3 regions of the Sporosarcina sp. NPDC096371 genome follow, and region 3 is predicted to be linked to each of the others. Evidence: riboswitches for the same ligand, from Rfam matches in the RefSeq annotation. Region 3 holds a riboswitch; each other region holds the start of a gene.
The links. A riboswitch is a leader RNA that binds a small molecule or an ion and turns the genes downstream of it on or off. The one in region 3 is predicted to bind S-adenosylmethionine.
Positions count from the first base shown of each region.

Region 1: linked by a shared signal. The riboswitch ahead of metK (methionine adenosyltransferase) and the one ahead of ACIQ0H_RS10065 (methionine ABC transporter ATP-binding protein) in region 3 are both predicted to bind S-adenosylmethionine.
Region 2: linked by a shared signal. The riboswitch ahead of ACIQ0H_RS20655 (bifunctional homocysteine S-methyltransferase/methylenetetrahydrofolate reductase) and the one ahead of ACIQ0H_RS10065 (methionine ABC transporter ATP-binding protein) in region 3 are both predicted to bind S-adenosylmethionine.

Region 1 is NZ_JBIWFE010000008.1:181,550-184,836, forward strand. Features, by position in the region: gene metK (methionine adenosyltransferase) at 120-1,316, opposite strand; SAM riboswitch class I at 1,540-1,659, opposite strand; gene pckA (phosphoenolpyruvate carboxykinase (ATP)) at 1,843-3,287, shown strand, end outside.
Region 2 is NZ_JBIWFE010000012.1:44,926-48,212, forward strand. Features, by position in the region: gene mnmH (tRNA 2-selenouridine(34) synthase MnmH) at 1-136, opposite strand, end outside; gene selD (selenide, water dikinase SelD) at 158-1,207, opposite strand; SAM riboswitch class I at 1,636-1,743, shown strand; gene ACIQ0H_RS20655 (bifunctional homocysteine S-methyltransferase/methylenetetrahydrofolate reductase) at 1,868-3,287, shown strand, end outside.
Region 3 is NZ_JBIWFE010000003.1:283,921-287,207, forward strand. Features, by position in the region: gene ACIQ0H_RS10060 (pyridoxal phosphate-dependent aminotransferase) at 128-1,291, opposite strand; SAM riboswitch class I at 1,454-1,564, shown strand; gene ACIQ0H_RS10065 (methionine ABC transporter ATP-binding protein) at 1,690-2,703, shown strand; gene ACIQ0H_RS10070 (methionine ABC transporter permease) at 2,693-3,287, shown strand, end outside.

The sequences.
Region 1 (3,287 bases), on a different contig from region 3:
ATAACAAGTGTTAAATCTTATACCGATTTTTATTAAATATCAACAATCCTTACGAAAACAACCTAAAAAAAAGCACAGCAAGCGGGATAGCCCCACTTGCTGTGCTTTCTTTAATTCTATTACTGTCCTGCTTGTTCTTTCAACGCAGCAGCTCTATCAGTCTGCTCCCATGGTAAATCGATGTCTGTACGACCGAAGTGACCATACGCAGCAGTTTGTTTGTAAATTGGACGACGTAGGTCAAGCATTTTAATGATGCCGGCTGGACGTAGATCGAATAATCCACGTACAAGCTCAACTAATTTGCTTTCCGCTACTGTGCCTGTTCCGAATGTATCGATTGAAATCGATACAGGTTGCGCTACGCCAATTGCATAGGCAAGTTGCACTTCACAACGGTCTGCAAGTTCTGCAGCCACGATGTTTTTTGCAACATAACGAGCTGCATAAGAAGCCGAACGGTCGACTTTTGTTGCATCTTTCCCAGAGAACGCGCCGCCACCATGACGTGCGTAGCCACCGTATGTGTCAACGATGATCTTGCGGCCTGTTAGACCCGCATCCCCTTGTGGTCCACCGATTACAAAGCGGCCTGTCGGGTTAATGAAGTATTTTGTATTGTCGTCAATCAATTCGGCTGGTACAACCGCGCCAATGACAACTTCTTTTATATCACGCTGAATTTGCTCAAGCGTCACTTCTGGATGATGTTGCGTTGAAATGACGATTGTATCAATTCGTACTGGATTATTGTCGTCATCGTACTCTACTGTTACTTGCGTTTTCCCATCAGGGCGTAAGTAATCTAGCGTCTCGTCTTTACGTACTTGTGCAAGACGGCGTGAAAGTTTGTGCGCTAGGCTAATTGGAAGTGGCATAAGTTCTGGTGTTTCATTACAAGCATAACCGAACATCAAACCTTGGTCACCTGCACCAATTGCTTCAAGTTCATCGTCTGTCATAGAACCTTCGCGCGCTTCAAGTGCTTGGTCAACGCCCGCAGCAATGTCAGCTGATTGTTCGTCAATCGCAGTAAGGACTGCAGATGTCTCCCAATCGAAACCAAATTTAGCACGTGTGTAACCAATTTCTTTAACCGTTTCACGAACTACTTTTGGAATATCCACATACGTTGACGTTGTAATTTCCCCCGCAACAAGGACAAGTCCTGTTGTAATGGTAGTTTCACATGCCACACGTGCATTTGGATCTTCTGCAATAATCGCATCTAAAATGGCATCCGAGATCTGGTCACACATTTTATCCGGATGTCCCTCTGTTACTGATTCTGATGTAAATAGTCGACGATTTGTCATGTTAGTTCCTCCTTATATCCTACGAGATTGATACGGTACTCATATGTCCCATGTAGAGTCCCATTCCTATAGGAAATGAAACTACAAGCCACTGCGAGCTCTATACACGAGGATAAAGGGCGATATCATATAAAAAGCCCTTCACTCACGTATTAACTACATGAGTGAAGGGCATGATTTCAAAAGCACCTTTCACTCTTATCATACAAGACATCCGCCGGAGGCATTATCTGAATTCAGATAAACGTCTTGCTACAGGTTTGGCACCTTCGCGCAGACACCATGTCTATGCAGGTTGCCGGGTTTCATAGGGCCTGACCCCTCCACCAGCTCGGGATAAGAGTATCCGTTCAAGTATCCATATTACGAAAAACAGCGATATTTGTCAATTCTTTTTAGCTTTTCGCATATAATTAGTTGCAGTTTGAATTAGTATAGACTATTATTCTTAATGTGTTATACTAATTCAAAGAATGTGATGTCACCCAAACTGATTGGGACTATACGCAAAGGATGGTACATAATTATGATATCAGCGAAAATTGGCGACGAATTGAAGGATCTTCTTTTAGGAAAAAACGTGAACGTACAGCTTTCTGTTCCACAACTTGTTGAAAAAGCAACAGCACGCGGGGAGGCACAACTTACCGCGGATGGTGCAGTCACGGCTCAAACAGGCAAGTATACAGGGCGCTCTCCTAAAGATAAGTATATCGTCGAGGAAGCGTCTTCTAAAGACAAGATCGATTGGGGTAGCGTCAATCGTCCAATCTCTTCCGAAATTTTCGATTCATTATATAGCAAGGTCATTAATCATTTAAAAGGCAATGACGAATTATTCGTTTTCAAAGGATTTGCTGGTGCAGACCCGGCTTCACGTCTTGCGATTCAAGTTGTCAATGAGTTTGCATGGCATAACTTGTTCGTTCATAACCTATTCATCCGTCCATCGGAAGAGGAATTGAAGAATCACGAAGCTCAATTTACAATCCTATCAGCTCCTTCTTTCAAAGCAGATCCAGCTGTTGACGGTACCAATTCTGAGACTTTCATCATCGTGTCGATGGAAAAACGTATTGTCTTGATTGGCGGAACTGAATATGCGGGAGAAATGAAAAAATCCATCTTCTCCATCATGAACTACTTGCTTCCTGAAAACGGTATTATGCCGATGCACTGTTCAGCTAACGTTGGAGAAGACGGCGATGTTGCCTTATTCTTCGGTCTTTCTGGTACAGGTAAAACAACGCTTTCTGCTGATGCAGACCGTAAACTAATCGGTGACGATGAGCACGGTTGGTCTGATACGGGTGTGTTCAATATTGAAGGTGGTTGCTACGCTAAATGTATTAATTTATCGCAGGAAAAAGAACCTGAAATCTTTGGCGCCATCCGTTTTGGTTCAGTTTTAGAAAACGTTGTTGTCGATCCTAACACACGTATTCCTAATTACGATGATGGTTCACTGACTGAAAATACGCGTGCAGCTTACCCAATTCAAGCAATCGATAATATTGTTGATCCTTCTGTTGCGGGTCATCCGAAAACAATCGTGTTCTTAACAGCAGACGCGTTCGGTGTATTGCCTCCGATCTCGAAGTTGACGAAAGAACAAGCGATGTACCACTTCCTAAGCGGTTTCACATCGAAACTTGCAGGAACTGAGCGTGGTATTACATCACCAGAAGCTACTTTCTCAACATGCTTCGGTTCACCTTTCTTACCACTCCATGCAACAGTCTATGCTGAAATGCTTGGTAAGAAAATCGATGAGCATGATGCACAAGTATTCCTAGTCAACACTGGCTGGACTGGCGGCGTATATGGCGTTGGTAAACGTATGGATCTGAAACACACACGCGCAATGGTACGTGCAGCACTTGCAGGGACATTAAACAACGTCGAAACAACAACAAACGATGTATTCGGCCTTGAAATGCCAACAGCTATCGACGGCGTTCCAACAGAAGT
Region 2 (3,287 bases), on a different contig from region 3:
CATCAAAAACGGGAATATTGATGCTTCCTGGAATCGTAGCTTCTTTAAACTCTCTAGGGGAACGAACATCGATGAATGTGTGTGGCCCCTTTGCTTGCATGGCCAATAGCTCGTCTATTGTTACATCTCTAAACATGTTTTTCACCTTCTACCTAAATTATGAAACGATGATATGCCCTTTGTTTTCCTCGGTTACTTCTCCAATAATCCGTGCATCGACACCTTGTTGTTGGAGTTCGTCCAAGAGTTTAATGGCTTCTTGCTCTGCTACTGCAATGAGTAATCCACCAGAAGTTACAGCATCACATAAAATCCAGCGATCCATTTGATCTAGTGTATCCGAATAAGTCACACTTTCTGCTACGTGGGCAAAGTTATTTTTTGTGCCTCCAGGTATCTTGCCAGCTTCAGCAAGTTCTCTTGTACGTGGTAGGACGGGCACTTGGTTGGCTTGTATGTGAATGCCGACATTACTTGCTTTCGCCATTTCAGATGTATGTCCGAGTAAACCGAATCCTGTCACATCTGTGGCGGCGTGGACATCGTAGTTGGCCATTGTTTCAGCGGTAGTTTTGTTGAGCGTGGTCATCACTTTTGTCACTTCAACAACTTCGTCTTCAGACAATAACCCATTTTTCAATGACGTCGTGTAAATACCAACTCCAATCGGTTTTGTTAATAATAGTTTGTCGCCGGGCTTGGCACCTGCGTTTGTCCGTACTTTATCGGGATGAACGACACCCGTGACGGCAAGTCCGAATTTAGGTTCTTGATCATCGATGGAATGACCACCAACAAGTGTGACACCCGCTTCTTGTAATTTATCGCCAGCTCCACGTAAAATCGCCGCGAGGATGTCTTTATCTAACGTAGCGATAGGGAAAGCAACGATATTGAGGGCAGTGAGAGGTGTGCCCCCCATGGCATAGACATCGCTAATGGCATTGGTTGCAGCAATTTGTCCGAAATCGTAAGGGTCGTCAACAATGGGCGTGAAAAAGTCCAGTGTCTGTACCATTGCGATGTCGTCTGTCAGTTTGTAAACACCTGCATCATCACTTGTGTCGAGACCGACGAGTACATTCGGATTTGGCGTGGCAGCGGGAAGACTGCGTAATACTTGTGCTAAGTCAGCAGGACCAATTTTACAGCCGCAGCCACCTTTTGTTGTAAGGGAAGTCAATTTTACTGGGATTATTTTTTCCATTGTGCATCCGCCTTTCAATTATAAATCTATTGTTAATCTTAACACATTTTCGGTAAATGCTTGGTGAGTGGCATCCCAGAGCGGCGGAGTGGGTCCAATGGAACTAATTATTCCATATTCTAATGTAGCGAATTATTTCATTACTTCCCAAAAAAGGTATTGCAAATTTTCGGGGAATAGCGTAAGGTTGTCAATAATAGAAATTTAACTTAATTCAACCGTGGTTTAAACCTCGGTTGAGTGGGGAGGAATGAAGTTCAATTCCTCCTTGTTAAAGCCTCCGGCGGATGTCACAGATTTTGAATTGCAGGCAGTCTAAGTTCGCGACGTCCTGTCGCAACGACTGCATACCCACGTCCTGTGGGCACAATTCAAAATCTGGACGCAATTACGCCGAGGCGTAATTGATAAAAACAATTTAATAGTTTTTCTTATCTAGAGAGGTATAGGGACTGGCCCGTTGACACCTCAGCAACCACCATAGTTGGTACGGTGCTAATTCCAGCAAGTTGAGCAATTGACTTGATAGATGAGGAATAGACTTATTCAAATGAGAGTCTTCTTCCTTTATTCAACCAGAGGAGAAGGCTTTTTTGTTTCTATAAAGATTTCTGAAACAGAACATATAAACAAGGGAACTAGAGAGGGGATATACAGTTGGTGAATTTACTAGAGGCGATGAAAGAACGTATTTTGATTGGTGATGGAGCGATGGGCACACTGCTTTACACAAATGGAGTGGACCGTTGTTTTGAGGAGCTAAATTTGACGCATCCTGAACAAGTGCTTCATGTTCACCAAGCCTATATTGAGGCGGGGGCAGATGTCATTCAAACGAATACATATGGCGCCAACTATATAAAGTTAGCGCGCTATGGATTGGAAGATCGTGTAGAGGCAATCAATAAGGCTGCCGTTGAAATTGCGAAACGAGCTGCCGGTGAAAATACATTTATCCTTGGGACAATTGGTGGCATCCATGGTTCAAAAACACTGATTGGCACGAAGGAAGAGATTGAGCGTAGTTTCAGAGCGCAGCTGAAATGCCTACTTTCTGAAGGTGTGGATGGGATTCTCTTGGAGACGTATTATGATTTTGATGAATTAACAACGGTGCTCAGCATTGCGCGTCAGGAGACGGATATCCCAATCATTACGAATGTTTCTATGCATGAAGCAGGTGTGTTACAAAATGGCTTGGCATTGGCGGATGCTTTGCAACAGTTGGAGGCGCTAGGGGCAGACGTTGTGGGCGTCAACTGTGGATTAGGACCTTACCATATGTTGCAAGCTTTAGAGGGGGTGCCGTTGCCAAAGCATGCCTTATTGGCAGTGTATCCAAATGCTAGTTTCCCTAGTTATACGGATGGGAAATTGACATATGAAAACGAACCTGATTATTTCGGTAAACTGGCGCTTCATTTCCGTAAGGAGGGTGTTGGGCTATTAGGGGGATGTTGTGGTACGACGCCAGCCCATATTCGTGCACTGGTAGAGGGGCTAACGAATCGTGCGCATGTGCAAGACAAACAAGTGAAACAGCACAAAGTGAAAGTGAACGTCACAGCGTCGAGGGATCTTGACAAACCGACTTTGCTTGAAACAGTGAAAAAGAGGCATTCGATTATTGTTGAGCTGGATGCGCCGAAGCATTTAAATACGGCGAAGTTTTTTGAAGGGGCGCAGGCATTACATGATGCAGGTGTCGATGCCATTACGTTAGCTGATAATTCCTTGGCATCTCCGCGAATTTGTAATGCATCGATGGGATCACTCGTTAAACAAAGAATAGGTGCAACACCACTTGTCCATGTGACATGCCGAGACCGGAATCTCATTGGTTTGCAGTCGCATCTCATGGGCTTGCATACAATGGGCATTACAGAATTACTGGCGATTACAGGAGATCCAACGAAAATTGGTGATTTCCCTGGCGCAACATCTGTTTTCGATATGACTTCTTTTGAATTGATTACAATGATTAAGCAGTTCAATGAGGGGATTTCATGGTCAGGTAAGTCATTGCAACAGAAAACATCCTTTACAGTGGCGGCGGCGTTTAATCCAAATGTGCGTCAAA
Region 3 (3,287 bases):
CGAAGTAAAAAACTTACCTAAAACCTAGGGAGACAAATGGGGTTTCGATAAGTGATTCTCGCAAAAGAAACTTATGCGTATAACTGAAAGCACTGACGGACTATTTGCAGTCCGCCAGTTTTTTTGATTACGAAAATAAATCGAGCTTTTCAATACGCGCAACGGCTTCTTTTAAACGATCTTCTGTTTCTAATAATCCGACGCGTACATAGCCTTCACCGTGCACGCCAAAAGCATGACCTGGCGCAACGGCTACATCGGCCTTATTTAAAAGAAGGTCTGTGAACGATTCACTTGTATAGCCTGTGGGAACAGGTAGCCACGCGAAAAATGACGCGGAGGGAGCCACCACATTCCAACCAATTCGATTGCACTCAGTGATTAAAACGTTGCGGCGACTTTCATATAGAGCAATCAGCTCATCCACACAGTCTTGACTGCCTGATAATGCGACGGCAGCGGCGCGTTGAATGGCTGGGAAAATATCGATGAATAAATGATCTTGCAAGGTACCGATGGCTTTAATAATTTCGGCATTACCGACCGCGAATCCTACGCGCCAACCGGCCATATTATACGTTTTTGACAAGGTGTACATTTCAATTCCGACCTCTTTAGCACCCTCTACCTGTAGGAAACTAAGTGGTTTTTTGCCGTCAAAGCCAATTCCGCCGTAAGCAAAGTCATGCATAATGGCAATGTCATTGGACTTAGCCAAAGCAATCGTTTCTTCAAAAAACGGAATGGTTGCAGTGGCACTTGTTGGGTTGTTTGGGTAGTTTAAATACATTAACTTTGCCTTTTTTTGTTCGTCAGTTAAGGCGCTGTAATCCGGAAAATAATTATTTTCTGCGAGTAAGGGCATAGTTTCGTAGTTAATATTTGCTAAGCTCACACCTGATAAATAATCTGGATAACCAGGATCCGGTAGTAAAAGTAATTCCCCTTCATTCATCAAAGCAAGGGGTAATTCGACTAATCCAGGCTTTGTACCAAATAGAACCGCTACTTCCGTTTTAGGGTCGATATCGACATTGAATTCGCGTTTGTAAAAGTCTGCAGCAGCTTGTTTGAATTCTGCAATCCCTCTGAAAGGGGAATAGCCATGCGTAGCTGGGTCTTCAACGGCTTCCTGTAAAGCCTTGACTATATGGGGTGGAGTAGGTTGGTCTGGATTGCCTCGCCCTAAGTTAATCACGTCTCGTCCTTCCGAAAGTGCTTGCTCTACATTTCGAACGAGTGATGAAAAGAAGTGTGGTGGTAAATTTTTCAACCGATTTGAGAGTGTCATAGGATTACCTCTTTCATTTGAGTAGTCAATTATTTATATGCTAGTATACAGGAGTTATTGACTTAATAGCAATATTGCACTAGTTGTCAATTGTATTATTGTGTTGACAATTTAGTTGGTTCAGACTACTATATAACTTAAGCTTCAAACAATTACATATGTAACTTATCATGAGCGACCGAGGGATAGGCCCGATGACGTCCAGCAACCCCTTGTATACAACGAGGAAGGTGCCAACTCCTACAGAGTGAATGTTATTCTGAAAGATAAGCTGAAACGATATTTTCGGTGCTTCTTTCATTTATGAAAGAGGTATTTTTTATTATATTGATCAGAATTTTTTCCGAATTACATAAAAATCCACAGCGTAGTTGATTGAATAGAAAGAGGAGAAGTCAATGATTCAAATCCAAAAGGTCTCGAAGATTTATCAAACTAAAGATAGGATTGTAAGAGGTGTCGATAACGTTTCGCTCGAGATTAACAAGGGTGACATTTTCGGCATTGTCGGTTATTCAGGTGCTGGGAAAAGTTCGCTGATTCGCTGCTTGAATCTATTGGAAAAGCCTACGGAAGGTACAATCTTAATAGATGGCGTTAATTTGACGAAGTTAAGAGGGAAAAGCTTGCGTCAAGCAAGATTGAAAATCGGTATGATTTTTCAGCACTTTTATTTAATTAGCCAAAAGACGGTATATGAAAATATTGCATTCGCATTACGTGCAGCAAAAACACCTGAGGCTCGAATTAGTGACCGTGTAGCAGAGTTGCTTGAAATGGTCGGTTTGTCGGATAAACGAAATGTCTATCCTGCACAATTGAGTGGAGGGCAAAAGCAACGAGTTGGAATTGCCCGAGCGCTTGCTAATAACCCATCCGTTTTACTCTGTGATGAAGCAACATCCGCCTTGGATCCAAATACGACTTTGTCGATTTTACGATTATTAAAGAAAATCAATTTGGAGCTACAGATTACAATTGTGTTAATCACGCATGAGATGCATGTGGTAAAAGAAATTTGTAATCGCATGGCGATTATGCAAAATGGAAAAGTGATTGAAGAAGGACAAGTGTATGATGTTTTTTCGGATCCTCAAGAAGAACTAACGAAAGAATTCATCAGCAGTGTAGTGTCCTTTGACGTTCCGGCAGCTATTTTAGCAAATTGCACAGGACGTATTGTGAAATTGATGTTCAAAGGAAATGTCGCAGGTGAGAGTGTTATCTCTGAAACTATCCAAAAATACAACGTAACGGGTAATTTCTTGCATGGATCGATTGAGTATATTCAAGAAATGCCACTGGGAATATTTGTGATGGAGTTGCTGGGAGAACCGGCGGCTGTTGAGCAAGCCATCGCATATCTATCATCTCGTCATGTACAAGTGGAGGTGATCGGCAATGGGAATTGATGTACAACAAATCATTGAATTACTGCCAGATATGACAAAGGCATTTGGTGAAACACTTTTCATGGTGGGGATCTCACTTGTTGTTGCGTTGATCATTGGGTTACCATTGGGCATTTTACTATTTGCGACGGATAAAGGATTGTTCCTAGAAAATATTATAGTGAAATCGATTCTAGGTTTCATCACCAATATGGTCCGGTCCATTCCTTATATCATTTTACTTGTGTTACTCATTCCTTTGACTACACTTCTAGTCGGTACGTCAATTGGTCCGACGGCAGCTAGTGTATCTTTGTCAGCAGCGGCCATTCCATTTTTTGCACGAATTGTGGAGACTTCACTTCGAGAAATCGATAAGGGTGTCATTGAAGCGGCGATTTCAATTGGTGCAAGTCCTTGGATGATCATCCGCAACGTATTATTACCGGAAGCAAAGTCAAGTATTATCCAAGGGCTGACGTTGACTGTCATCAGTTTGGTTGCCTATTCCGCAATGGCAGGGGTTGTCGGCGGAGGTGGAATGGGAGATTTGGCCATCCGTTATGGCTACTACCGTTATGACGAAACAATCATGGTTGTAACAG